3 regions of the Ureibacillus sp. 179-F W5.1 NHS genome follow, and region 1 is predicted to be linked to each of the others. Evidence: riboswitches for the same ligand, from Rfam matches in the RefSeq annotation. Region 1 holds a riboswitch; each other region holds the start of a gene.

Region 1 (4,127 bases):
GAAATATAACATCATGTTGACAGATGACAAATCCTATCCGTATATAAAAATTACGAATGAAAAACATCCACGCATTTTAATTACACGGAAAGTTAAAAAGGATAAGGCGAAATATTTCGGTCCTTATCCGAATGCAGGGGCAGCCAATGAAACAAGAAAGCTGCTTGATCGGTTGTATCCGTTACGAAAATGTATGAAACTGCCGAATAAAGTTTGCCTATACTATCATTTAGGACAATGTTTAGCTCCTTGTGTAAAGGAGATTGAAGAACATGTTTATGATGACATGATTGAGGAAATTACAAAGTTTCTAAATGGTGGATTTGAAGATGTGAAAAAAGAGTTACAACAGAAAATGCTCGATGCAGCGGAAAATTTAGAATTTGAACGGGCAAAGGAATATAGAGATCAAATTGCCCATATTGAAACGGTTATGCAAAAACAAAAAATCGTTTCGGGTGATTTATCGAACCGGGATATTTTTGGCTATGCAGTTGAAAAAGGGTGGATGTGTGTTCAAGTCTTTTTTGTACGCCAAGGGAAATTAATTGAAAGGGATGTATCCATCTTTCCAATATACCGGGAACCAGAAGAGGAATTCCAAACGTTTATCGGTCGGTTTTACGATATACCTGAGCATATTAAACCGAAGGAAATTTTCATTCCGACGAATGTGGAAAAATCGTTATTAGAAAACTATTTACAAATGAAAGTTGTTACGCCGAAGCGAGGCTCGAAAAAGGAATTGGTCGATTTAGCTACGAAAAATGCTCAAATTGCCATTCGAGAAAAATTCCAATTAATTGAACGGCAAGAAGAACGAACTGTTGGGGCTTGTTTAGAATTAGGTAATGCCATGAACATAGCTCCACCTCTTCGAATTGAAGCCTTCGATAATAGCCATATGCACGGAGCGGATGCTGTGTCAGCAATGGTCGTGTTCATCGATGGAAAACCGGCAAAAAAGGAATATCGGAAATATAAATTGCGGGAAACGGCTAAGCACGATGACTATGGTGCTATGCAAGAAGTAATTCGACGTCGCTATACAAGGGTGTTAAAGGAAAACTTACCATTGCCAGATTTAATTATTATTGATGGTGGGAAAGGGCAAATGGAAGTGGCGCGGGAGGTAATTGAAGATGAATTAGGATTATTCATTCCCATTGCAGGTTTAGCAAAGGATGATAAACATAATACATCCCAATTATTGTACGGAGAACCTCCAATCCCAGTGGAAATGAAAAGAACGAGTGATGGATTTTATTTATTACAACGTATTCAAGATGAAGTCCATCGTTTTGCAATTACATTTTTACGTCAACAACATCAAACAAATGCGATCCAATCCGTCTTGGATGGCATTGAAGGGGTTGGACCGAAAAGGAAACAACAGTTGCTGAAACATTTCGGTTCTATTAAGAAAATAAAAGAATCATCGGTAGAGCAATTAATGGAAGCCCATATTCCAAGTTCAACAGCAATGGCTATCTACAATCACTTTCATAAAGACACATTGTCAAAGGAATAACGGTGTGCTATTGTAAGTTTAAATATGAATACGAACATGATAGAGGTGCAAGGTTCAATAGTAACCATCTGGAGGATGAACAATTCTAGGAAAGGTGGTGAAAGGGAGACTTGCCGAAGCGATAAATCCATTGTTCAGATTTATTTGCTGGTTTTGCATTTAAGAAGTGTAAGACTGTCAGAATCAGTCAGAGTGATTCTGGAGGGCTATCTCATAAAAGATTTTACCGATCGGTATATTTTTGAGGCAGCTTTTCACACTCAGTGAGAAGCTGCTTTTATTTTGAAATGGTATAATGGATGTATAAGTTTTCTGAATTGATGAAAAATACACTTTTTCGAAAGTTGTAAAAGGAGTGTGTACCAATGGAGACAATTGTAGTGAAAGTCGACAGTTCTTCCCTTTTAACACCGGAAAGAATTGATAAACTAGCGGAACGAATTTTAAAGCATCGAAGCGATGGGAAAAATACTATAGTAGTTGTTCCTTCTATTGAATTACTAGAAGGAAAATTACTTCCTTATTCGTCGATTTTTACCGAAAGAATTGCTGATAGAGAAAGTCATGCGCTAAAAGCGATTAACACGCAAGTTGCTAGTAGTTTACTAGCGATTGTACTAGAAAAGAAAGGATGGAAGGCAGTTTCCCTTTCTGGTTGGCAGGCAGGAATTGAAGTGGTGAAGTCCAATGGAAATATATTAATTGAACAAATACACCACGATTTTCTTCTTGAACGGATACATAACGGGGAAATAGCTATTGTGGCAGGTTCTCAAGGTTATGATCAATATAAAGATTTGTGGACTTTAGGGGAAGGCGGTCCAGAAACGACAGCAATTGCCATTGGTACAGCTCTAGATGCGGAATATGTTGAAATATTAACTGAGCAGGATGGAATTTACACAGCCGAATCCTCGGTTGTAAAGGAAGCTCGGAAACTAAAAGAAGTGACCTATGATGAAATGCTTGAACTGGCCCATTTAGGATCTACTTTTGTTCATCCGAGGGCAGTGGAACTAGCGAAAAAATATGAAATGCCGATCGTCGTTCGATCTAGCACAAACGATGTCGAGGGGACATGGATAAAAGGAGAGGTAAAAATGGAGAAAAATAGAGTTGTTCGTGGTGTAGCATATGAAGCAGACATTATTCGGTTAACAGTAGGTTTTGATTCCTATGAAAATTCCTCTCTAGCGAATATTTTTATGACTCTATCAAAGTTTAACATCGACGTAGATATTATCGTTCAAGCAGTTATCGATGGAGTGAAACCAACCGTATCTTTCTCCATTGCAAAAGAAGATTTTGCTGAAGCTATTAAAGTGTTAGAACAAAATAAAGCCCAATTAGGATTTAGTTTTGCCGATTTTGAAGTAGGCTTAGCAAAAGTTTCAATTGTTGGTTCAGGAATGGTTTCCAATCCAGGTGTCGCTGCCCAAATGTTTGATCGATTACGCAAAGAAAATATAATAGTGAAAATGGTCAGTACGTCGGAGATTAAAGTATCCGTTGTCGTACCGCAAGATGAAATGGTCCGGGCAGCAAATGTGTTACATGATGAGTTTCAATTAGTGGAAGAGTACGTAAATTAAAAAGCCAATTCCATAGATATCCCCTTTCATGTCGATATGGAAGGGGAGTAGTCTTTGGAATTGGCTTTTATAATATGTAGGAATTAATCTACTTTTTCTTTTTTATCCCATTTAAGTGTGAAGACGACTTGTTGCTGTTTCTCGCGTTTTTCGTCGAAACATTCTGTAAGACAACCTTGTAATGCTTGAATTTGTTGAGCGATGAAGCCTGCTTCTAGTCGGAAGGAACGTTCTTCGATTTTTAATAAGTCGGCGTCATTTGTTAGATGAAATATGTAGCCATCCTTTTCCTCTTTATCAAGGGTTAAAACGCCCCAACCTGCGTCTTGGAAGAAGGAGATAATGAGCTGAATATCAGTACATGGAAATTTGCGGGCTAAATCTTTCCCTGCCCAGTAAAGAACATCCTTTTCATGTTTTCCAAGAATGGTAGGAAGTAAATAATCTCGAATAATTTCGTAGCCAAATGCTGGGACAGTGTTGTGGATGTGAGTCATTTTAAAATTACCTCTTTCTTAATTTCTTCATTATTTAGTATAAGAAAGTAAAATATTCTTTAAAAGAGAAAATTCTACCGAGATAGCGCATATTTTTTAATGAAATGATGAGATAAAAAATTGTATGCAACCTTGACGCTCGTAATTCTTGAGAGTACAATGGACATGTCATAATATTGTACCATTATGAAATACACAGTCAATCTATGAACCTTTACAAAATCGTGAAGTGAAATTGGCTCGGGTATTTAAAAGTACTAGGGGGGGTAATAGTCTTGTCAAAAAATCATGAGTTTTACTGGAGACGCTTACATTCACTATTAGGTATTATTCCTGTAGGTCTGTTCTTAGTGTTTCACTTATCACTGAACTTCACTGCTACTGGTGGAGAAGAAAACTACAACAATTCAATAGGGATTATGGAATTGGTTCCACATTGGCTATTGTTAATTGTTGAGTGGGTAGTAATCTACATACCAATTCTATTCCACGGTTTATATGGTGTGT
Region 2 (4,127 bases), on a different contig from region 1:
TATTTCATCTTACATAAAATGAACGGAAAATTTTTGATATCAATTGCTAAAATGTACGAACAGTATGAGGAAACAAAATATAAAAGACCATCTGTAAATGACAGATAGTCTAACCGTATTTATGAATAATCCGTTACGATGAATGTTCCTGTCGTAGCAAAATTCGTCATGTCTTGGAAAATTCCTTCTACTTCTGAAAGTTTAATTTCCCGATTTACCATTTTCCCTGGTTGTAATTTACCGAGGGCAACTTGCGATAAAAGGGAATCGAAACGGGAAGCTGGCATACCAAGGGTAGTAATAAAGGACAACATAAACAAAGTTTATTGTTACCTTCTTCGAAATGAAGTTAGAACCGATTTGTATTATTCTTTTTTTTGAGTTGCAGTTTTTGTTGCTTTTGCTTGTACGTGTTCTTTAGCAATTTCCATGTTCGCTCTTAAAGTAGCTGAGTCTAAGTTGTTATTTAATGCAGCTTCTTCATTTAGTTTCTCTTCCTTTTTCATCCTGATTTCCTCCATTACTTTTAGCTGTCCTTTAGATTGCCCAATTTCATGTAGAAAATGTCATGTTATTCAAAATGGGTTTCTATTTAAGGTGCGTTTACATAGTATTAGCAAAAATATGGATACTATAATGCAAAGGAGTGATACGAATGGCTATATGTCCTTTATGTAATTCATTAAAAACGTTAGAAGTAAATTGCCCAAAATGTCATACGACATTAGAGGATTCAGGGAAAGTGTCTGATTATTTGGATCTTTATGGACACTATAATGATGAAGAAACGGTCAAAATGGGAGATGGTTATCCTAATACGGCAAAAGATCAAATTTGTCCCCATTTAATGGTTTGTAAGTCTTGTGGATATGATGAAGTACGGTTTATTAAAGAGGAATAATGAATGGTCATCGCACTGTTTATTTACAGTGCCTTTTTTTATTTTTTAATAAGTTCGCCGTATTTTACTCCCATTAGAATGAAGGGATTACTTCCATTAATAATAGGGAATGTACTATTTGTTTTTCTGTTGTTAAAAGTATATTTTCTTCAGATTGCTTTGCATGGGAATACACTGTGAAATATTTTGATATAAAATATAGGAAGAAATGGAGGAAAGTGTTATATTTGGTACATAATTCTAATAACAGACATGTCACTCAAACTTCTGTCAAAAAGTAAATAGATGGAGGGGAAGTTAAAACATATGTAATAGAAAAGAGATCGTCAATTGGAAGACGATCTCTTTGGAAACTTTGGAATAATCGATTATTTAAGAAATGACTTTATGTTGAGTATTTAAAACCTCTTTCAATGAATCGAGTTCTAATTTGTTTAGTGGCACCATTGGTAAACGTACACCACCAACCGGAATTCCGTTTAAATTTAAAGCTGCTTTTACTGAAGTCGGATTAGGAGTAGCAAAAAGTACTTTCATGATAGGTAACAATTTACGATGGTCCTTTGCTGCTTCACTTAAGTTCCCGATTAGGAATTTTTTAATCATCGCTTGCATCTCTTGACCAATAATATGAGACGCCACTGAAATGACACCAGCTCCTCCAATGGATAAGACAGGTAATGTTAAGCCATCATCCCCGCTATATAATGAAAAATTACTAGGTGTTTTTTCGATAATTTCAGCCATTGCATCTAAATTACCACTAGCTTCTTTAATCGCAACGATATTTGGTATTGCTGAAAGACGAACAATCGTTTCAACTGAAAGACTTACAATGCTGCGACCAGGTACATTGTATAGAATGATTGGTAAGGATGTTTCATCTGCAATTGCTTTGAAGTGTCGATACAATCCTTCTTGAGAAGGTTTGTTATAGTATGGAGCTACTAACATGATGCCATCCACACCAACGTTTTCAGCCTGTTTTGTTAATTCAATCGAGGCTTTTGTGTTGTAAGAACCTGTACCGGCAATAATCGGAACTCTCCCATCTACAACCTTCACAGTAAATTTAAATAATTCTACCTTTTCATCTTCTGATAAAGTTGGGGATTCTCCAGTCGTACCTGAAATGACTAAAGCATCTGTACCGTTGGCAAGCAAATAATTAATTAAGTTTTCGGTAGCCACCCAATCAATTTCTTCCCGTTCATTAAAGGGAGTCACCATAGCAGTTAAAATTTTTCCGAAATTCATACTTCTCCACATCCTTATATTTTATTAGAAAATAGAGGGAGAAGGGCGTTAAGTTAAGTAAACGCAAAAAAGCAACAACGAGGGATCGTTGTTGCGTAGAAATAAACTTCATTTCTTTGCGTAAGATAGCCCTCCATATAGAAACCTATATGACAGTCCTGCATTTGTTCAATAACAGAACCAGCTTCGAGATAATGAGGCTCTCAAAAGCTTCGGCAAATTCCCCTTTCCACAATTGTCATAGGATCTCATTATCCTCAAATTGCGTACTGATGGTCTTTGCTCCTCTATCCTTACTTCAAAAGGTAATTGAAATAAGTGAATATTTAATTATTAAAATCATACATGTTTAAACGTAAGATTGCAATACTTTAACTGTCATTTTTTTCATCTACCATATAAAGATTTTGAAAAGCTATTTCAACGTGGTTTTATTAATAAGCCTTGAAATTAAACATTTATTTAGTGAAATTTCCGTCATAAAACGAATAAAAAAGACATGTAATTGTTATTTGAATTTTATTATGACCTTTTGATTTTATTTACATGTAGATTTTTTTGACAAAATTAGTATGAAAGTATACGAGGGAAATTGATACTTTGGTGGAATGATTTATCACAGTATTAATTAGCGCACCTGGAACATTCTAATATCACAAGGAGGTGAAGAAAATGGCTTCTAATAGAAGTTCAAATAAACTACTGTTTCCTGGTGCACAAGCTGCAATGGATCAAATGAAATATGAAATCGCACAAGAATTTGGTGTGAACCTTGGACCTGAAGATGCTTCACGCGCGAATGGTTCAGTTGGTGGTGAAATTACAAAACGTCTTGTTCAAATGGCAGAGTCACAATTAAAAGGACGTTCTGGACAATAATTGAAAATTTAGAGTGACTGGGGGCTGATACAAAAAACTTCATTTTTTGTGTCAGCCTTTAAAAATGATACATATAATATTGCCCCATTTTTGAGACGATTATTGCTAGATAGCAAACAATATTATAAAACTGTTAAATATTAATAAATAAGTATATTTATATCTTACTTTTTGATATTATTTAATTGTTTGAAAAGTCTTATAAATGGGAGATGAGTTTTAATGTGGAAGAAAGTTTCCGCCTCTGCCTTAGCTTTATCGATAGCTGTTGTCGGTATGACAAATATTGAACAAGCAAGTGCTAAAAAAGTAGATGAGGTAACACGTGGCGAATATGTAAAAACAGTTATTGAAGCTATGGATGTAGAATTAGGTTCAGGCAAAACGGTTAACTTTAAAGATGTTCCTGATTCTTTAAAACCGTATATTGAAAAAGCAATTGAATTACAACTCATCGAAGGAAAGACGGATAAACGTTTTGCACCAGAGGGAAAAATGACCTTAGAGGAAGCCGTTGTCAGCCTTGTTCATATGCTAGATGATGACAAAACGTACTCAGAAGATACTTTAAAGAAATATAAAGATTATCATGCAATTAAAAAAGAAAATCGTGATGAATTTGCAAAAGCGGTTGAATATGGGTTTTTAAATAGTTTTGAAGGAAAAACGTTAAAACCGAAAAATGTCATTTCTGAATATCAATTATATCAACTATTAAACGCTTTTCTTGAAGAATATAAAACAACCGTTGATTTACGTATTTTAGGTACATCAGACATTCATACAAATTTAATGAATTATGACTACTACAAAGATACTGAATCGAACAGTTTAGGTCTTGTTAAAACAGCAACATTAATTAAAGAAGCGCGTAAAGAAAATAGCAACACATTATTATTTGATAATGGTGATACGATTCAAGGAACTCCATTAGGTTCTTATAAACAATCGGTTGATGTTTTAGAAGAAGGGGAAGAACATCCATCGATAACGGCAATGGAACTGTTAGATTATGATGCATCGACTCTTGGGAACCATGAATTTAATTATGGATTAGATTATTTAGATGAAGTTTATGATGATGCTGATT
Region 3 (4,127 bases), on a different contig from region 1:
CAAATAGGCTATTACATGTTAGTAGATGCATGTGTGCCTTCTATTTCAAAGGTACACATGTTTATTCAAAGGAGGATATCAAAGTGGCTGAAATTAAAGTCCCTGAATTAGCAGAATCGATTACAGAAGGTACAATTGCCCAGTGGGTAAAAAAAGTTGGAGATCATGTTGAAAAAGGCGAATTTATCGTTGAATTAGAAACTGATAAAGTTAATGCTGAAATTATTTCTGAAGAAGCTGGCGTTTTAACTCAAATCCTAGCTGAAGAAGGCGATACAGTTCTTGTAGGTCAAGTAATCGCTGTTGTTGAAGCTGGAGAAGGCGCAGCGCCAGCACCAGCTGAAGAAGCTCCAAAAGCTGAAGCTACACCAGTAGCAGCTGCACCAACACCAGCACCAGCTGCAACTCCAGTAGTAGAAGAAACTTCAAACGAACGCGTTGTTGCTTCTCCAGCAGCACGTAAATTAGCACGTGAAAAAGGCATTGATTTAGCATCAATTTCACCAGTAGATCCACAAGGTCGCGTACGTGTACAAGACGTAGCTGCTCATGGTACAGCACCTGTAGCAGCACCAGCAGCACCAGTTGTATCTACAAATGGTCCGATTGTTTTCACACCAGCAGCTGAATCTGACCGTGTAACAATTGAAAAAATGAGCCGTCGTCGTCAAACGATTGCAAAACGTTTATTAGAAGTTAAACAATCAACTGCAATGTTAACAACATTCAATGAAATTGACATGACAAACATCATGGCTTTACGTAAACGCAAACAAGAAGAGTTCGTAAAAGCAAACGATATCAAACTTGGATTTATGTCATTTTTCACAAAAGCAGTTGTTGCGGCGCTTAAAAAATATCCATACGTTAATGCACAAATCGTTGGAGATGAAATCCATTTAAATAACTTCTTTGATATCGGTATTGCGGTTTCAACTGAAGAAGGTTTAGTTGTACCAGTAGTCCGTGATGCAAATAGCAAAAACTTTGCTGAAATCGAAAAAGATATCGCAGAATTAGCGAAAAAAGCTCGCGACAAAAAATTAGGCCTAAACGACATGGCTGGTGGATCATTTACAATTACAAACGGTGGTGTATTCGGTTCATTAATGTCTACTCCTATTATGAACGGTACTCAAGCTGGTATTTTAGGTATGCACTCTATCGTTAACCGTCCAGTGGCTGTTAACGGGGAAGTGGAAATCCGCCCAATGATGTATGTAGCTCTTTCTTATGACCACCGTATTATCGATGGTAAAGATTCTGTTGGATTCTTAAAAACAGTTAAAGAGTTAATTGAAAATCCTGAAGATTTACTTTTAAATTCTTAATTATAAGGAAGCCTCTAGCGAAATTATTTTGCTAGAGGTTTTTTATATTTCGACCTTTAAAATGGAATATATAACTATATGAATATTTTATTAATCAGAATAATCAATGTTGACACAAAGATGTTAATATAGTAACATATTAATAGTAATTTAATATTAAAACCTCACGTTACGAGTGGGGTAGAGGCGCGATATTTATTAGTTTTTCATGGAGCTTAGAGCAAAGCAATGATATGGAAAATAGGAAATGTCGCCGAAGTGTGTAAGTAGGCTCTCTACTTCATGCTGGGTCTGCAGTGAATAATTGCAGGACTGTCTCAGATGGAGTTTCCCAACCATCTGAGGGGTGCTATCTCAATCGGGAGCGTAAGAGGATTTGGGCTTTTCTATTCAAGCGACCTAAGTTCATCTTAGGTCGCTTTTTGCGTTATAAGCTCGAAAAAAGTAAAAGGAGAGAGAAAGATGTCGAAAAAAATTACATTATTAATGACGACTTTATTAGCAGTCATTTTACTTGCTGCATGTGGCAGTTCTGAGGAAGGTACTTCATCATCCTCTTCAAAGGAAGATAGCGATGTATTAAAAGTAGGTTTAGAAGCTGGTTATGCACCGTTTAACTGGACACAACAGGATGATTCAAACGGAGCAGTTAAAATTGAAGGTTCTGAAGAATATGCTGGTGGCTATGATGTAGAAATTGCAAAACGTGTTGCCGATGCATTAGGGAAAAAATTAGTGATTGTTAAAACAGAATGGGATGGGCTACTTCCAGCATTAGAATCAGGTGTAATTGATGCCATTATCGCAGGTATGAGTCCAACCGATGAACGTAAAAAAGTCATTGATTTTACAGAAAACTATTACACTAGTGAACTCGTTATCGTTACAAAAGCTGGTGGAAAATATGCCAATGCGAAAACATTAGCGGATTTTGCAGGTGCTAAAATCACTTCTCAGTTAAACACAACAAATTATGAAGTAATCGATCAAATTCCAGATGTACAAAAAGAAACAGCGATGGAAAGTTTCTCTCATATGCGAGTTGCATTGGAATCTGGAGTAATTGACGGCTATGTTGCTGAAAGACCAGAGGCAGTATCTTCGACTGCTGCAAATGAAAACTTTGTATATGTAGAGTTGGAAGATGGTTTTGAAACGAAAGAAGAGGATACAGCCGTTGCAATTGGTCTTAAAAAAGGCGATGAAAATTTAGAAGCAATTAATGAAACATTAAAATCCATTTCTGAAGAAGAACGCAAACAGCTAATGGATGAAGCAATTGCAAATCAACCTGCAGCAAAATAATTTTCACATAGTAGCACTGGTCGAATTATCCGGCCAGTGGCTCTATTTTTTCAAACAGAGAAATAGATAAGGCAAGATGATTTTACTATCGAAACTTCAATTATGATATGTTCGATTTTCTAAAATATTTAGGAGGATATTTATGAGTTTAGATATTATACTCTCAATTCTAGAAGAGAATTGGCCAAGTTATTTACGTGGCGCATATATGACGTTAGTCATTGCTATTATTAGTACAATTATTGGTGCTCTTATCGGATTGTTTATCGGTGTTATGCATACGATACCCCTTCGTAAGAAATCGATAAAATCTGTTATTTTAAAAGTATTCAATTTCATATTAACAGTTTATGTGGAAATTTTCCGTGGTACACCAATGATTGTACAAGCAATGGTTGTTTTCTATGGTTTAGCTGCTTACGGATTAGAATTGGATCGCTTTGTTGCTGCCCTTGTCGTTGTCGGATTAAATACAGGTGCTTACATGGCTGAATATGTTCGTGGTGGGATTGCATCAATTGATAAAGGTCAATATGAAGCAGCTGAATCGATTGGAATGAGTCATTTTCAAACGATGCTTCATGTTATTTTACCCCAAGTTTTCAGAAATATTTTACCTGCAACGGGTAACCAATTCATTATGAATATTAAAGACTCTGCGGTATTAAGTGTAATTAGTGTAACGGAACTATTTTTTACGACAAAATCGATTGCCGGTGCAAACTTCCGCTTTGCAGAATCTTACGTTATAACATGTGTCATCTATTTAATCATGACATTAACCGCTACATTTATATTACGTTATATCGAACGAAAAATGGATGGCAAAAATGCCTATAAAGTAGAACAAAAACAAACGATTTAAAATCTTATCGCGTAAGGAGTAAACAAGATGGAAAAAGTAATTGAAATCAAACATCTAAATAAATCATTTGGTAACAATGAAGTTTTACGCGATGTGAACTTTTCAGTTTCGAAAGGTGAAGTGGTCTGTTTAATCGGTTCATCAGGTTCTGGAAAATCCACGCTACTTCGTTGTATTAATTTATTAGAAACGCCAACGGCTGGCGATATTATATATAATGGTACGAATATTTTAAATGATCAACATGACATTAAACGCTACCGTACCCATTTAGGAATGGTATTCCAACAATTTAATCTTTTTGATAATCATAATGTTTTAAGCAATTGTATTATTGGACAACAAAAAGTATTAAAACGAACAAAAGAAGAAGCAAAAAGAAACGCTTTAAATTATTTATCTGTTGTTGGAATGGAGAAATATGTTAATGCGAAACCGCGACAATTATCTGGTGGACAAAAGCAACGGGTAGCAATTGCTCGAGCGCTATCGATGGATCCGGAAGTAATGTTATTCGATGAACCAACATCTGCGCTAGATCCTGAAATGGTAGGAGAAGTTTTAAAGGTAATGCGTAAATTAGCAGATGAAGGTAGAACGATGCTTATCGTAACCCATGAAATGGA

What was found. Region 1 has a riboswitch for lysine ahead of ACH0B5_RS03320 (aspartate kinase). Riboswitches for the same ligand answer to the same signal wherever they lie in the genome.
Region 2: it holds a riboswitch for lysine, as region 1 does, so the genes downstream of both, dapA (4-hydroxy-tetrahydrodipicolinate synthase) here and ACH0B5_RS03320 (aspartate kinase) in region 1, are expected to answer to the same signal.
Region 3: it holds a riboswitch for lysine, as region 1 does, so the genes downstream of both, ACH0B5_RS02275 (transporter substrate-binding domain-containing protein) here and ACH0B5_RS03320 (aspartate kinase) in region 1, are expected to answer to the same signal.

Annotation. Positions count from the first base shown of each region.
Region 1 covers NZ_JBIQFG010000004.1:38,464-42,590, forward strand. Annotated here, with positions in the region: gene uvrC (excinuclease ABC subunit UvrC) at 1-1,531, shown strand, start outside; lysine riboswitch at 1,564-1,748, shown strand; gene ACH0B5_RS03320 (aspartate kinase) at 1,897-3,123, shown strand; gene ACH0B5_RS03325 (YslB family protein) at 3,207-3,620, opposite strand; gene ACH0B5_RS03330 (succinate dehydrogenase cytochrome b558 subunit) at 3,896-4,127, shown strand, end outside.
Region 2 covers NZ_JBIQFG010000009.1:3,707-7,833, forward strand. Annotated here, with positions in the region: gene ACH0B5_RS06225 (hypothetical protein) at 120-320, opposite strand; gene ACH0B5_RS06230 (hypothetical protein) at 366-506, opposite strand; gene ACH0B5_RS06235 (hypothetical protein) at 656-901, shown strand; gene dapA (4-hydroxy-tetrahydrodipicolinate synthase) at 1,274-2,158, opposite strand; lysine riboswitch at 2,277-2,456, opposite strand; gene ACH0B5_RS06245 (alpha/beta-type small acid-soluble spore protein) at 2,831-3,037, shown strand; gene ACH0B5_RS06250 (bifunctional 2',3'-cyclic-nucleotide 2'-phosphodiesterase/3'-nucleotidase) at 3,260-4,127, shown strand, end outside.
Region 3 covers NZ_JBIQFG010000002.1:198,684-202,810, forward strand. Annotated here, with positions in the region: gene odhB (2-oxoglutarate dehydrogenase complex dihydrolipoyllysine-residue succinyltransferase) at 84-1,331, shown strand; lysine riboswitch at 1,505-1,691, shown strand; gene ACH0B5_RS02275 (transporter substrate-binding domain-containing protein) at 1,794-2,636, shown strand; gene ACH0B5_RS02280 (amino acid ABC transporter permease) at 2,779-3,501, shown strand; gene ACH0B5_RS02285 (amino acid ABC transporter ATP-binding protein) at 3,529-4,127, shown strand, end outside.